Regions from separate parts of the Anoxybacillus sp. TBDG-1 genome, predicted to be linked through region 2. Evidence: riboswitches for the same ligand, from Rfam matches in the RefSeq annotation. Region 2 holds a riboswitch; each other region holds the start of a gene.
The links. Region 2 has a riboswitch for S-adenosylmethionine ahead of ACYQY7_RS08695 (methionine ABC transporter ATP-binding protein). Riboswitches for the same ligand answer to the same signal wherever they lie in the genome.
Positions count from the first base shown of each region.

Region 1 (4,928 bases), on a different contig from region 2:
CGCCAAGCGGTCCATCAAGCACAAGAAGCGATGCCGCTTTTACAAGAAATTGTATCTGCTATGGGAGACATTCAAGATAGCACAAATACGAACGCCGCGATTGCTGAAGAGCAAGCCGCTGCCGTCGATGAAATCGCAAGCCGTATGTCATCCATTGCTTCATTGACGGAATACGTGCGCGAGCTTGGTGAAAAAACAGGAAAGACAGTTCATGCATTAAGTCAAGCGATCGACCGTTTCCGTTTAAATATGGTAAATGAAAATAGCGTGAAACTATCTGCGAAAGCGCTATTGCATTTAGCAAAAACAGACCATTTATTATGGAAATGGCGCATTTACAATATGATTGTTGGCTACGAGAACGTTCGCCCGGAAGATGTCGCCTCTCACCATCAATGCCGATTAGGAAAATGGTACTTTGATGAACAAACGAAAAAACAACTGCAAGGCACGCCAGCGTACGAAAAGTTAAACGCCCCGCACGAGAAAGTGCACGCAGCGGCGAAAAAAGCGGCGGAAGCGTACGCCAAAGGGGATATAAAAGGTGCCGAAGCGCAACTGATCGAACTTGAGCAAGCATCTGCAGAAGTGATTCGTTTTATTGACGAATTAATTGAAAAAATAGAAAAAGAACGAACGTTTGAAACCCACCTCGCATAAGGTGGGTTATTTTTTGACCATATGGGACAACGCAAGTGCGAAAATTAAAATTGCTTCTCAAATAATGTCGGCAGTTTCGTTTCGTAGTCGCCAAAGATGATGCCTTTTTCGGTAATGATGCCGGTAATGAGTTCATGCGGTGTGACATCAAATGCCGGATTGTAGACGTTCACATCTGGCGCGATGCGCACGCCAGCGATATGTGTGACTTCTTCTTTCGGTCGCTCTTCAATCGGAATGTCGTCGCCTGTTTTCGTCTGTAAGTCGATCGTCGATAGCGGAGCGGCGACGTAAAACGGAATGTTGAACGCTTTCGCTAAAATGGCTAAGCCGAACGTGCCGATTTTGTTTGCTGTATCGCCGTTGGCGGCAATGCGATCCGCCCCGACGATGACAGCGGAAATGTGCTTTGCTTTCATTGTTTGTGCCGCCATGTTATCTGTAATGAGCGTCACATCAACACCAGCTTCGGATAGTTCCCATGCGGTTAGTCTTGCTCCTTGTAACACCGGTCGTGTTTCGCAAGCGTACGCATGAAGCGACATGCCTTTTTCTTTCGCTAAATGAAACGGCGCAAGCGCGGTGCCGTAACGGGCTGTGGCAATCGCCCCAGCATTGCAAATCGTCATGATACAGTCGCCGTCTTGAAACAAGGAAAGGGCATGTTCGCCGATGCGACGGCATACGTCTTCATCTTCGATTTGTATGCAAATCGCTTCATGAATAAGCGTCGTTTTCGCTTCGTTGACGGATTTTGCTTGCGCGACGCTTTTCATAAGCCGATCAAGCGCCCAAAATAAATTGACGGCGGTCGGACGCGAGCTCGCTAAATATTCACGGTCGCGTTTTAGTTCGGTATGAAATGTCGCTAAGTCATCGGTTTCATATGATTTCGCCGCAAGTGCTAAACCGTAGGCGGCAGTCATGCCGATTGCTGGTGCCCCGCGCACTTTTAACGTCACGATCGCGTCCCATACGTCTTTTATGTTTTTTAATTCTAAATATTCAGTCTTATGAGGCAACGCTTGTTGGTTTAAAATCGTAATATGTGTATCGTGCCATTGTACCGATTTCATTTTGTTCCTCCTAGCTGTTGACATGCACCGTTTGTTGTACAAGATGTTTCAAGTCTTTCATCGTCAATGTGTTTCGCTGCACGATGAGCTCACGACCGAGACGAAGGGCATGGCGTTTTGCGTGGAGTCGGTGTTCAAGCGGCAATTCATCAAGATCCGCCACATGCGCCAACCCGATCGTCCGGCGAATGACTTCACAGCCCGCAAAGCCGATCGCCTCAACGAGCGCATCGCTTATGATGTCATCAAGCACGCCACATGTGTGCGCATACGGTTCGTTGCTTTCGCGCCAAAGCTCAGCAAACGTGCGGGTAAACACGTCCCATGTGTTTTCAATATGAGCAAAAAGCGGTTTGCGGTCACGTTCATAACGAGAAAGGGCGTTTAATAGTAAATTAGCAAAAAATTGCCCTAAATCGAAGCCGATCGGACCGTAAAACGCAAATTCCGGATCGATCACTTTCGTTTCCTCGTCGCTTGCGAAAATGCTTCCCGTATGTAAATCGCCATGAAGCAACACATCTGCCTTTGTTAAAAAAAGCCGTTTTAATTTCGCTGTTTCGCGTTTTAATACGTCATCCTGCCAAAGTTGTTCGACATCCGCACGAAGCTCTGTTTCAAAGTTGTTCGTGTCGTGGTCAAAAAACGGATCAGTAAAGACGAGATCTTCTGTAATTTTACATAGCTCTGGATTTGTAAACTGTTGTACGAGCTTCTTTTTTTGTTGTTGATTCATGCCAAAGTCCGACGTGTAAAACGCCGTTTTGGCGACAAATTCGCCAATATGTTCCGATAAACGCGGGAACGTTTTTCCCTCGATCAGCCCGCGGCGTGCAATTTGTAAATGCGATAAATCTTCCATCACCGTAATAGCTAATGTCTCATCGGAATAGTACACTTTCGGAACATAGTGAGGGACGTAGCTCGCGAACGTGCGCAACGCTTGGCTTTCAATTGTTGCCCGTTTTAATGTCAGCGGCCAGCTTTCGCCAACGACTTTTGCATACGGCAACGCTTGTTTAATGATGATGCTGTCGTTTGTTCGTTCGTTGACGATGCGAAAGACGAGATTTAAGTTCCCATCACCAATTTCTTCGCTAGAAAGAAGCGCATCTTCCCCAAATAGCCCTAAACGAACAGCAAGAGCAATCGCTTTTTGTTCTGTCAATGGTTCGTACATACACATGCCTCCTCCCAAAATAAAAAACCTCTTTCGCTGAACGAAAGAGGTTTGAAGTTTGCTTCGCACCTCTTATCTCTCAGCCTACTGCTGCAAGAATTAGCACCGTGCGTCATCGCCGGTTGCCGGGCTTCATCGGGCTCGTCCCTCCACCTGCTCTTGATAAGAGTGTTTATCGTTATTTGAATGTTCTAAACAGTGAAAACGTTTCGTGAATTCGCTTGATTCGAATCATACATCGCTTTATGCTCGTTTGTCAATCCTTTTTTTCAAAAATTTTATACACATCTGGGCGACGATCGGAAAAAATCGGGATGTGCCCGCGCGCATGTTGCACTTCGTTTATGTCAATATTCGCCGCAATGATCCCTTTTTGTTCGTCCCCTTCAACAAGCACGTTTCCCCACGGATCAATGATCAGCGAATGTCCAGCAAACACGTTGTTCGGGTCTTTTCCCGAGCGGTTGCAAGCGACGACGTAACATTGATTTTCGATCGCCCGCGCCGTTAATAGCGTACGCCAATGATGAAGGCGAGAAAGCGGCCATTCCGCAACGACAAATAATACTTCTGCACCATGCAGCGCATGCGCGCGAATCCATTCTGGAAAACGAATGTCGTAACAAATGACGCCGGCGCACGTCGTTTCATCGAGCGAAAATAGCCCCATCGTTTCTCCAGCTTGCAAATACAAATGCTCATCCATCAATTGGAACAAATGAAGTTTACTATATTCGCCAACGACGTCGCCGTTTCGGTTGACGACATACATCGTATTTGTCATTCGTTCGTTCGTTTTTTTCGCGACCGATCCGCCGACGATATGTACATCGTACGTGCGGGCAAGTTCGGAAAGAAACGCTTTTGTTTCTTCCCCGTTTTCATCGGCAATACGAGCAAGCCTCGTTAAATCATAGCCTGTCGTCCATAGTTCAGGCAAAACGACGACGTCAACGTCACGAGCGATTTGTTCGATGTAGCGCAAGGCGGTTTGTTTATTTTTTTCGGGTGTTCCAAACGCAATGTCCATTTGTATGCAAGCGATGTTCATATCATTCACCTCAACAAAAAATTTTCTTTACATTTTGATTTTTACGATATATGATACTTGACTAGAATTTCAACCTTTTTGTGAAGTAGGTGTGAAAAAAATGAATATATTTCCACAATCAAACGTGTTACAACAACTACCGAAGCAATTTTTCGCCTCGCTCGTGCAAAACGTACAGGCGGTCATCGCTGAAGGGCGCGATGTCATTAATCTCGGACAAGGAAATCCCGATCAGCCGACGCCTGCACATATTGTGCGCGCGATGCAACAGGCGGTGGCAAAGCCGATGTATCATAAATATTCGCCGTTTCGCGGCTATTCGTTTTTAAAAGAGGCGGTCGCTACGTTTTACGAACGCGAATACGGGGTGACGATTGATCCAGAAAAAGAAGTCGCCATTTTATTTGGCGGAAAAGCAGGGCTTGTCGAAATGCCGCTTTGTTTATTAAACCCGGGCGATGTCGTACTCGTTCCCGATCCCGGTTATCCAGACTATTGGTCGGGGGTCGTGCTTGCGCGGGCGCGCATGGAAATGATGCCGTTGCGGGCGGAAAACAGCTTTTTGCCAAACTACGATGAGCTAAACAAAGACGTCGTTCGCGAAGCAAAACTCATGTTTTTAAACTATCCGAACAATCCGACAGGCGCGACAGCAACGCAATCGTTTTTTCAAGAAACCGTTTCATTTGCTGAAAAACATCATATCGCTGTCGTGCACGATTTTGCATACGGGGCGATTGGCTTTGATGGGAAAAAGCCGGTCAGCTTTTTACAAGTCGAAGGGGCAAAAGACGTCGGCATTGAAATTTATACGTTTTCGAAAACGTACAATATGGCAGGGTGGCGCATCGGCTTTGCGGTCGGCAACGAAAGCATGATTGAAGCGATCAACGTGCTCCAAGACCATTTGTACGTCAGCATGTTCGGTGCTATTCAAGAAGCGGCAGCAGTCGCGCTACTC
Region 1 covers NZ_JBTZSY010000017.1:20,145-25,072, forward strand. Annotated here, with positions in the region: gene ACYQY7_RS06985 (methyl-accepting chemotaxis protein) at 1-660, shown strand, start outside; gene mtnA (S-methyl-5-thioribose-1-phosphate isomerase) at 705-1,736, opposite strand; gene mtnK (S-methyl-5-thioribose kinase) at 1,747-2,916, opposite strand; SAM riboswitch class I at 2,986-3,085, opposite strand; gene ACYQY7_RS07000 (carbon-nitrogen family hydrolase) at 3,173-3,967, opposite strand; gene ACYQY7_RS07005 (aminotransferase class I/II-fold pyridoxal phosphate-dependent enzyme) at 4,068-4,928, shown strand, end outside.
Region 1: it holds a riboswitch for S-adenosylmethionine, as region 2 does, so the genes downstream of both, mtnK (S-methyl-5-thioribose kinase) here and ACYQY7_RS08695 (methionine ABC transporter ATP-binding protein) in region 2, are expected to answer to the same signal.

Region 2 (4,928 bases):
TCACAATCCGACGGTTACTGTATTTGAAGAACGAGTGGCTAAGCTCGAAGGCGGTGTAGGAGCTTTAGCGGTAGCGAGCGGCATGGCGGCGATTACGATGGCCATTTTAAACGTCACTCAAGCAGGAGATGACATCGTTTCTGCTTCTACGCTGTATGGAGGGACGTACAATTTGTTTGCAAATACGTTACCGAAATACGGCATTACAACTCATTTTGTCGATCCAGCTGACCCAGAAAATTTCCGCGCTGCGATTACACCGAAAACGAAAGCTATTTTTGCGGAAACGATCGGCAATCCGAGCTTGCACGTGTTAGATATTGAGGCGGTTGCGGAGGTTGCTCACGAAGCAGGCATTCCGCTCATTATTGATAATACGTTTGCGACGCCTTATCTTTGCCGTCCGATTGAACATGGAGCAGACATTGTCGTTCATTCTGCGACGAAATGGTTGCTTGGCAACGGGACGACGCTAGGAGGCATCATTGTCGATGGTGGAAATTTTGATTGGAATTCGCCAAAGTTTTCATCGTTTACGACACCAGATCCGAGCTATCATAACCTCATCTATGCAGACATCGGAGCGGCAGCGTATATTGTGAAAGCACGTGTGCAGTTGTTACGTGATTTAGGACCAGCGATTAGCCCGTTCAACGCATTTCAGTTTAATTTAGGGATTGAAACGTTACACGTACGCATGAAAGAACATATTGCAAACACGAGAAAAATTGTTGAGTATTTAGACAAACATCCAGCAGTCAATTGGGTGTTGTACCCTGAACATGACAATCACCCAGCAAAAGAGCTAGCGAAAAAATATATGCCAAAAGGGGCGGGAGCAGTCGTCGTTTTTGGCATTCAAGGAGGAAGGGAAGCAGGAGCTGCACTTATTAACAATGTGAAGCTTTGGTCGCATGTGGCAAACGTTGGAGATGCGAAAAGTTTAATTATTCATCCAGCAAGCACGACGCATCAACAACTAAGCATGGAAGATTTACAAGCATCTGGTGTAACAGAAGATATGATTCGTTTATCTATTGGTATTGAAAATGTAGAGGATTTAATCGAAGACTTAGAACAAGCGATTGAAGCGGCGACAGGTGTCCGTTCCGTATATTCGCAAGTGTAGGCATGAAAGGTGCTAGTTATATATTCCGACTAGCACCTTTCATTATTATGAGTTGCAATCGTAGCGTTTGAGCGACCGCTCCTGTTCGTGACAAAACCTCTAATTTTTCGAAAATAGAAGAAGAATATAATTAAAGTGTTCATTATATAATTCGTAAAGCGTTTAACTTCATTTTTTAAACTGTGGGGGCTGATCTAGAGGCGTGAGTACATCTTGGATGAGCCCCTTGCATTTCCGTAAACATTTCCGTAAAACAAAACAGTTTATTGTTCGTCGCTTGACATCCGAAAAGTAATGATTGACTATGTTATATATTCGGTTCATCTCATTGTGTGGCTAAAATAGTTAAAAAAATGTTATTGACACTGTCCTTCTTTCGATGATATACTCACATTCGTAGTTTAAAAAGTTTCTTAAGTGTATTAAAACGTTAACTGAATAAAGTGTTTGAACGCGCTCTTATCAAGAGAGGTGGAGGGATGTGCCCGATGAAACCCGGCAACCGTCAGCGCTGCTGAAATGGTGCCAATTCACACAAAGCGTTTGCTTTGAGAGATAAGAGACAGAATGGATGATGACGCCTTTCTGTTCTCTTGAGCAGAAAGGCTTTTTTCATGGAAGGAAGGTGACAGCATGATTACTTTATCAAACGTAACGAAAGTATACAAAGCAGCAAGTGGGCATGTGACGGCGGTTGATCGTGTAAACTTGCATATCGAACAAGGGGAAATTTTCGGCATCATCGGTTATAGTGGAGCAGGAAAAAGTTCGCTCATTCGGCTATTAAATGGATTAGAAAAGCCGACGAGCGGTGAAGTGATTGTTGATGGGAAAGATATGGGGAAAATTAGTGGGAAACAATTACGACAAGCGCGTCAGCAAATCGGGATGATTTTCCAACATTTTAATTTACTTTGGTCGCGAACAGTGCGTGAAAATATTGCTTTCCCGTTAGAAATTGCGGGTGTGCCGAAAGAGGAACGGATGAAGCGTGTCGATGAGCTCATTCAACTCGTTGGTTTGCAAGGAAGAGAACATGCGTATCCGTCACAACTGAGCGGAGGACAAAAGCAGCGTGTCGGCATTGCGCGCGCATTAGCGAACAACCCGAAAGTGTTATTATGTGACGAAGCAACGTCGGCGCTTGATCCACAAACGACCGATTCAATTTTAGATTTGCTTGTTGACATTAACAAACGTCTCGGTTTAACGATTGTATTAATTACACACGAAATGCACGTTATTCGTAAAATTTGTGATCGTGTAGCGGTAATGGAAAACGGAAAAATTGTCGAAATGGGCGAAGTGCTTCACGTGTTCCGTAAGCCAGAACAACCGATTACGAAACGATTCGTCCAACAAGTGACGGAGCCGGAGGAGACGAAAGAGGCGATGTTGCATCTTCTTGAACGTTATCCGAATGGAAAAGTCGTTCAGCTTACGTTTGTCGGCGAAGCGACTGAGCAACCGCTCATCACGCAACTCATTCGCCAATTTGATTTAAACGTGAATATTTTACAAGGGAAAATTTCGCAGACGCATCATGGTTCATATGGGGTGTTGTTCATTCATTTAGACGGTGCGAATGAAGAAATTGAGCAAGCGCTCGCTTTTATTCGCCAGCAAGAAGTTGAAGTGGAGGTGTTGGCGAATGTCCAATGAACTATTTCCGAACATCGTTTGGGATAAAATATGGGCGGCAACGATGGAAACGTTGTATATGACGGGTATCTCCGTAGCAGCGACGTTTGTGCTCGGTATTTTGCTCGGATTGTTGCTGTTTTTAACGTCTAAGGGAAATATATGGGAAAATCGTTTGGTTAACGGTGTGATTGCATCGTTCGTCAACATTTTCCGCTCCATCCCGTTCATTATTTTAATTATTTTGCTCATCCCGTTTACAAAGCTTGTTGTCGGTACAATTCTTGGGGCAAATGCCGCGTTGCCTGCACTAATTATTGGTGCCGCGCCGTTTTATGCACGCATGGTTGAAATTGCGCTTCGTGAAATTGATAAAGGTGTCATTGAAGCGGCAAAAGCGATGGGAGCGACGACAACAACAATTATTTGGAAAGTACTTCTTCCAGAAGCGCTCCCTGCCCTTGTATCCGGGATTACGGTAACTGCGATCGCGCTCGTTGGTTACACAGCGATGGCAGGAGTTGTTGGGGCTGGGGGGCTTGGAAACTTAGCGTATTTAGAAGGATTTCAACGCAACAATAACGACGTCACGTTCGTTGCAACAGTGCTCATTTTAGTCATTGTCTTCATTATTCAGTTTATTGGTGACTTTGTCACTTCTAAAATAGATAAACGATAAAAAGGAGGAAGAAACAGATGAAAAAATGGATCTCTTTACTTGTTGCTACAGTTGTTGTATTAGCACTTGCTGCTTGCGGAAACAGCGAAGGTGCGGAAGAAAAAACGAATAAGCTTGTTGTTGGGGCATCAAACGTGCCACATGCGGAAATTTTAGAACAAGCAAAACCGATTTTAAAAGAAAAAGGAATTGAATTAGAAATTGTGACATTCCAAGACTACGTATTACCGAACAAAGCGTTAGCGGATAAAGAGTTAGATGCGAACTATTTCCAACACATTCCTTATTTAGAAGCGCAAATGAAAGAACATGGCTATGACTTTGTAAATGCTGGTGGTATTCATATTGAGCCAATCGGCGTATACTCTAAAAAATATAAAAGCCTTGAAGAGCTACCAAACGGTGCGAAAATTATTATGAGCAACTCGGTTGCTGACCACGGTCGCATTTTATCGATGCTTGAAGAAAAAGGGTTAATTAAGTTAAAAGAAGGCGTTGACAAAACGAAGGCAACTGTTGATGATATCGTTGAAAATCCGAAAAATTTAGTGTTTGAAGCAGATGTCGAAGCAGGATTGCTTCCACAAGTATATAAAAACAACGAAGGAGATGCAGTATTAATTAATGCAAACTATGCGTTAGATGCTGGTTTAGATCCAGCAAAAGATCCGATTGCAGTTGAGTCACCGGAAAACAACCCATACGTGAACATTATTGCCGTTCGCAAAGGTGACGAAAAACGTAAAGAAATTCAAACGCTCGTTGAAGTATTACAATCAAAAGACATTCAAGACTTCATCTTACAAAAGTATAACGGCGCAGTTATTCCAGCGACAAAATAAGGATGTCCAATCGGGCATCCTTTTATATTTTTCGAAAAACGACGCATGATAAAAAGGAAGGAGGAGTGCATATGTCGATGGAACAATTTTTACACGAATATAAGCAAGGGTTAGGAACGTTTACGCAACATATGCCGAAAGTTGGGCAAACGTTTAACGCGTTTACAGAAGCATGTTTTGCAGAGGGTGAGTTGTCGAAAAAAGAAAAGCAGTTAATCGCATTGGGCATTAGTGTCGCCAAGCAAGATGAATATTGCACCATCTATCATACGAAAGGGTGTATTGATGAAGGAGCGACAGAAGAAGAAATATTTGAAGCGTGCGCGGTCGCCTCAGCTTTAGCTGGCGGGGCGACGATGGGCCAAGCGGTTACGCTCGTTCAACAATGTGTTAATGAATTTACTCGCATGCATTAAAAGGATAGGGGACTCCTATCCTTTTTTACATACGTGATCAAGTAAACAAACTTTAGAAACAAAAAAGTATCAAAATACTTGCAATAAGGTTGCTAATACTTTTCATCTGTTATAAAATTGTAATGAGAATAAAATGAGAATTACGTTTTATGAACATAAGTGAAACTGGAGGTATTTTTTTATGGCAACATTAACGATTAGAGATCTTCACGTTGCAATTG
Region 2 covers NZ_JBTZSY010000024.1:21,128-26,055, forward strand. Annotated here, with positions in the region: gene ACYQY7_RS08690 (O-acetylhomoserine aminocarboxypropyltransferase/cysteine synthase family protein) at 1-1,129, shown strand, start outside; SAM riboswitch class I at 1,586-1,691, shown strand; gene ACYQY7_RS08695 (methionine ABC transporter ATP-binding protein) at 1,763-2,791, shown strand; gene ACYQY7_RS08700 (methionine ABC transporter permease) at 2,781-3,449, shown strand; gene ACYQY7_RS08705 (MetQ/NlpA family ABC transporter substrate-binding protein) at 3,467-4,291, shown strand; gene ACYQY7_RS08710 (carboxymuconolactone decarboxylase family protein) at 4,363-4,707, shown strand; gene sufC (Fe-S cluster assembly ATPase SufC) at 4,889-4,928, shown strand, end outside.

Region 3 (4,928 bases), on a different contig from region 2:
GTTCCCATCGGTTCAATTGTTCCGGAAATCATAAGCGGCACTTGCTTTCCGACCGTTTTGAACGCTTCGGTTATGCCGAGAAAAGCTGCTTTCACGTTTAACGTATCTTGGCACGTTTCTAATAACAACAAATCGACACCGCCAAGCAGTAAGCCACGCGCTTGTTCTTCGTAGGAAGAAACAAGTTCAGCAAACGTTGCTCCGCCTGTAACGGACAGCGTTTTTGTCGTCGGACCCATCGATCCAGCGACAAAGCGCGGGTGTGCAGTCGTCGCATATTTTTCTGCCGCGAGTTTCGCGAGTTTAGCGGCTTCGATATTTAATTCAAGCGCCAAATGGCCGAGGTTGTATTCGTCTAAGACGATGCGTGTCGCTCCGAACGTATTCGTTTCAACGATGTCTGCTCCTGCGGCAAAATACGCTTCATGAATGTGAGAAATGACGTGTGGAGCAGTGAGCGTTAAATATTCGTTACATCCTTCGTACGCTTCACCGCCAAAATCTTCCGCTGTCAAGTTTGCTGCTTGAATCATCGTTCCCATCGCACCGTCAATAATTAAAATTTTTTTCTCAAGCTGTTCAAATAAACTAGCCATGATAAACCGTCCTTTCTTTTGTGAGCCGCTCTTTTTCATGGATGTAGCGAACGAGTTCGACTGTCATGTCGTAACGTAAAAATGGTGTAATTAAATAAATGCCTTGGAATAAATCGAATGCTGCATCGATGAGTGATTTGGCGATTGCCAAGCCTTCTTTTGTTGATTGAACAGGATCGTTGGCGCACGCAGCCATGCGGGCACGAATGTCGTCTGACAGCGTAATGCCTGGCACTTCATGATGTAAAAAGTCAGCGTTTCGCGCGCTTGTAATCGGCATAATGCCAATGTAAATCGGCGTTGGTACATGTTTTGTCGCTTCATATACGTCTTCGATTTGTTTTTCGCTATACAGCGGCTGTGTTAAAAAGTAGTGCGCCCCGCATTCAATTTTTTTCTCTAGCCGCTTGACCGCTTTATCTAAGTGGCGCACGTTCGGGTTAAAGGCTGCAGCGATGGAAAAATTCGTTTTTTGTCCGAGCGGTTTGCCTGAATACGAAAGCCCTTCGTTAAATTGCCGAATTAACGAAATGAGGTCAAACGATGATAAATCGTATACGGACGTCGCGCCTGGAAAATCGCCGACTTTGGACGGGTCGCCTGTTAAAGCGAGTACATCGGTTATGCCGAGCGTATGAAGCCCCATTAAATGCGACTGCAAGCCGATTAAGTTGCGGTCACGGCACGTAATATGAATGAGCGGGCGTATATTTAGTTGTTGTTTGACGATCGTTCCGACAGCGACGTTGCTAATGCGAGGCGTCGCAAGCGAGTTGTCGGCAAGCGTTAGCGCGTCAATACGTGCTTCTTTTAATGCTTTTGCGCCTTCTAAAAATTTCGTTAAGCCGAGTTTTTTTGGCGGATCGAGCTCGACGATAATTGAACGTCGCGTGCGTGCAATGTCGGCAAGGGAAGGTTGTTTCGTTTGTTCTGCTTCTTGAACGACAATTGTATGCCGTTGTTTCACTTCTTTTTTATATACAGGTGTGCGGTCGGGAAGGGCGCGAGCAATCGCGGCAATATGTTTTGGCGTTGTGCCGCAACAGCCGCCGATGAGCCGTACCCCTTGATCACGAAACGCACGAGCCGTTTCTTCAAAATATTGTTCGCTCGTTTCGTAAATGAATCGTCCGTCGCGATATTGCGGCAAGCTCGCGTTCGGGTACACCGATAAAAAGGCGCGCGTTGGAATCGGCACTTCTTCGAGCGAGCGCAACATATGATATGGACCGAGATGGCAGTTTAAGCCGACGACATCGGCGCCAAGTTGTTCTAATTGATAAAGCGCTTCAGCAAGCGGCATACCTTGTTGCAAGACGCCAATGTCATGAAGCGTGACGTGGGCGATGATCGGCAACGTCGTTTCTTTACGAGCGATGGAAAGAACGGTTTGTAATTCTTCGAAATCGTAATACGTTTCAAGTAAAAGTCCGTCAACTTCTTCGTTTAACAAAACATACAGCTGTTCACGAAACGTCCGTTTCACTTCTTCAAGTGAAATCGTGCTTTTGTTTGTGCTGCGCAATCCTCCGATCGTACCGAGCACGTAGGCGCGTCCTTTTGCCGCTTTTTTGGCAAGTTGGACAGCCGCTTTATTGATTTCTTTTACATCATCTTGCAAGCCGTAGCGGGCGAGTTTCACATAGTTAGCACCATATGTGTTTGTTTGGATCACTTCAGCTCCTGCATCAATATACGCTTCGTGAATATGGATAATTTCTTTAGGTTTTGTGACGTTTAATTCTTCAAAGCAACGATCAATGCCGTGCGCATATAATAACGTTCCCATCGCTCCATCTGCGATGACGATGCGTTCTTTTAAATCATCTAACAATCCCACATCCATTCCTCCGTTTCCTTTTCAAACTAAAACGTCTTCTTCATAAGAAGAAGACGTTGGGCGCTTCTTCTTATCTTCCAAGCGAATCGCTTGTCTGGACTTAGCACCTTGACGATCGTCAGGTTGCTGAAGGTTCATCGGGCCAGTCCCTCCCCTTCTCTCGATAAGATGTTGTATGAAGTTACTCATAAATGTAACTGATTTTTTAGAAATATTCAACTATTTTTAATCGGAAAAGAAAAAGAAGGCAAAGCGCCTTCTTAACGATAGTTGACGAATTGGACGTCGATTGGCAAGTCTGCTTCGCGAATGGCGGCGATCACTTTTTGCAAATCATCTTTACTTTTGCCGCTGACGCGAATTTGATCTTCTTGAATTTGACTTTTTACTTTTAAGCCTGTATTTTTAATGATCGTGTTAATTTTTTTCGCGTTGTCTTTGTCGATGCCTTGGACGAGTTTGGCACGTTGGCGCACCGTTCCGCCAGAAGCAGGTTCAACTTTTCCGTATTGAATGTTTTTCGTCGGCACACCGCGCTTAATGAGCTTGCCGATGAGCACATCTTTGAGTTGTTCAAGTTTAAATTCATCGTCAGAAATTAAAACGAGCTCATCTTTTTCAAGTGAAATGTCGCTTTTGCTTCCTTTAAAATCATAGCGGTTTTGAATTTCTTTTAACGCGATGTTGACGGCGTTTGTTACTTCCGACAAATCGACTTTTGACACAATATCAAATGAACTTTCTTTTGACATAATGATCACCTCAATATGAATTCGTTGTGCTTCCATTATAGTCGATTGTTGGCATATGAACAACTTTACAAAATCTTTATATATAAAAAGTAAACAAATCGTCGAATCATGTCGATATAATAAACGAAGTAGGATTTGATCGAAAGATAAGGAGATGAGGGAATTTTATGAAAAAAATAATTTCACTCATGATGGCAGTTGTTTTGTTGATTGCCGCGGGGTGTTCACAAACGAGCTCCTTTCAGCCGAAAGAGCGTGTCAAAATTGGTATTATGTTGTCGGACGTCGGACTTGGTGATCAGTCGTTTAGCGATTCAGCGTTCCAAGGATTAATGAAAGCGAGAGATGAGCTCGGCATCTTTTTTGAATATCGCGAGTTAAAAGAAACAGGGACGTATGAGAAAGGGCTAACGGAGCTCGTTGAAGCAGGGAACGATCTCGTCATCGGACTCGGTTTTATGGTGCAACAAGATTTAGAAAAAGTCGCAAAAAAATATCCGAAACAGCAATTTATATTAATTGATGCGGTATCTGACCTTCCAAACATTACGTCCATTACGTTTAAAGAAGATGAAGGAAGCTTTTTAGCTGGCGTTGTTGCAGGAATGTTGACGAAAACGAACAACGTCGGCTTCGTTGGAGGAGCGGATGTGCCATTAATCCGTAAGTTTGCGAACGGCTTTATTCAAGGGGTAAAAGCGGTGAAGCCAGAAGCAAACGTGCAAGAAGTGTACGCAGGAAATTTCGGCGATGACAAGCTTGGGGCACAAATCGCAAAACAAATGATTGCTACTGGTGCGGATGTGTTGTATGCGGCGGCTGGGTTTACAGGCGTCGGGGTGCTACGCGAGGCGGAGATGAACGGAAAGTATGCGATCGGCGTCGATAGCGATCAATATTTTTATGCGGAAAAAGCGGTTGTTACATCGATGTTAAAAAATGTTAATGTGGCGTTATATACAGCCATTAAACAGTATGTTGAAAAGAAAGAAGTGCCAAAAGGAACGGTCGAACTTGGGTTAAAAGAAAACGGCGTTGATTTAGCGCCGATTCGTGTCGTGACGCTCAGTCCAGAGCAACAAGCGACGCTGGAAAAATGGAAAGAAAAAGCGACAAACGGCATCGCGCAATAAAGGAGGGATACGATGTCGATTAAACAACGATTATTATTTCATTCATTAGCAACGCCAGTCATTGCCGGCGCTATTATCGTCTTTATTATTATGAACATGCTTTCGATTCAATCGTCCAATCAAGATTTCGTACCGCTTATGATGAAAGCGCAACATTTGCAAGCAGAGCTAAAAGCAACGAAGCAAAGTTTAAGCAACTATGCGTATAGCCCAACAGAAGGAAATAAACAAGAAGTGATCGTTCATTTAGCGGAATCGGAAAAGTTACTTCAAGCATTAAATAAAGGATTAACTGAGCCGTATTTTCGTTCTGTGCTTGAGCAAGCTAATAAAAAATTCGCGGATCTTGCGAAACAATCGAATGATGCGCTTGATGCAAACGATGTAGCGGAAGTGCGCCGCCAGTCGATGCGCGCGGAAGGAGTACTAAACGATATATACGTCGTCAACACATATGTCGCTGAATATTATGGGCATATGCAACAAACGTTACAAAAACAAATTTCAAGCGTTATTACCATTTCGCTCGTTGCGATTGCGGTTGTGCTATTGTTTGCAGGATTTAGCGGATTCCGACTAACACAAAAAATTACAACTCCTCTTCGTC
Region 3 covers NZ_JBTZSY010000011.1:50,616-55,543, forward strand. Annotated here, with positions in the region: gene metH (methionine synthase) at 1-596, opposite strand, end outside; gene ACYQY7_RS05175 (bifunctional homocysteine S-methyltransferase/methylenetetrahydrofolate reductase) at 589-2,436, opposite strand; SAM riboswitch class I at 2,504-2,606, opposite strand; gene ACYQY7_RS05180 (YajQ family cyclic di-GMP-binding protein) at 2,697-3,188, opposite strand; gene ACYQY7_RS05185 (BMP family lipoprotein) at 3,356-4,321, shown strand; gene ACYQY7_RS05190 (methyl-accepting chemotaxis protein) at 4,334-4,928, shown strand, end outside.
Region 3: it holds a riboswitch for S-adenosylmethionine, as region 2 does, so the genes downstream of both, ACYQY7_RS05175 (bifunctional homocysteine S-methyltransferase/methylenetetrahydrofolate reductase) here and ACYQY7_RS08695 (methionine ABC transporter ATP-binding protein) in region 2, are expected to answer to the same signal.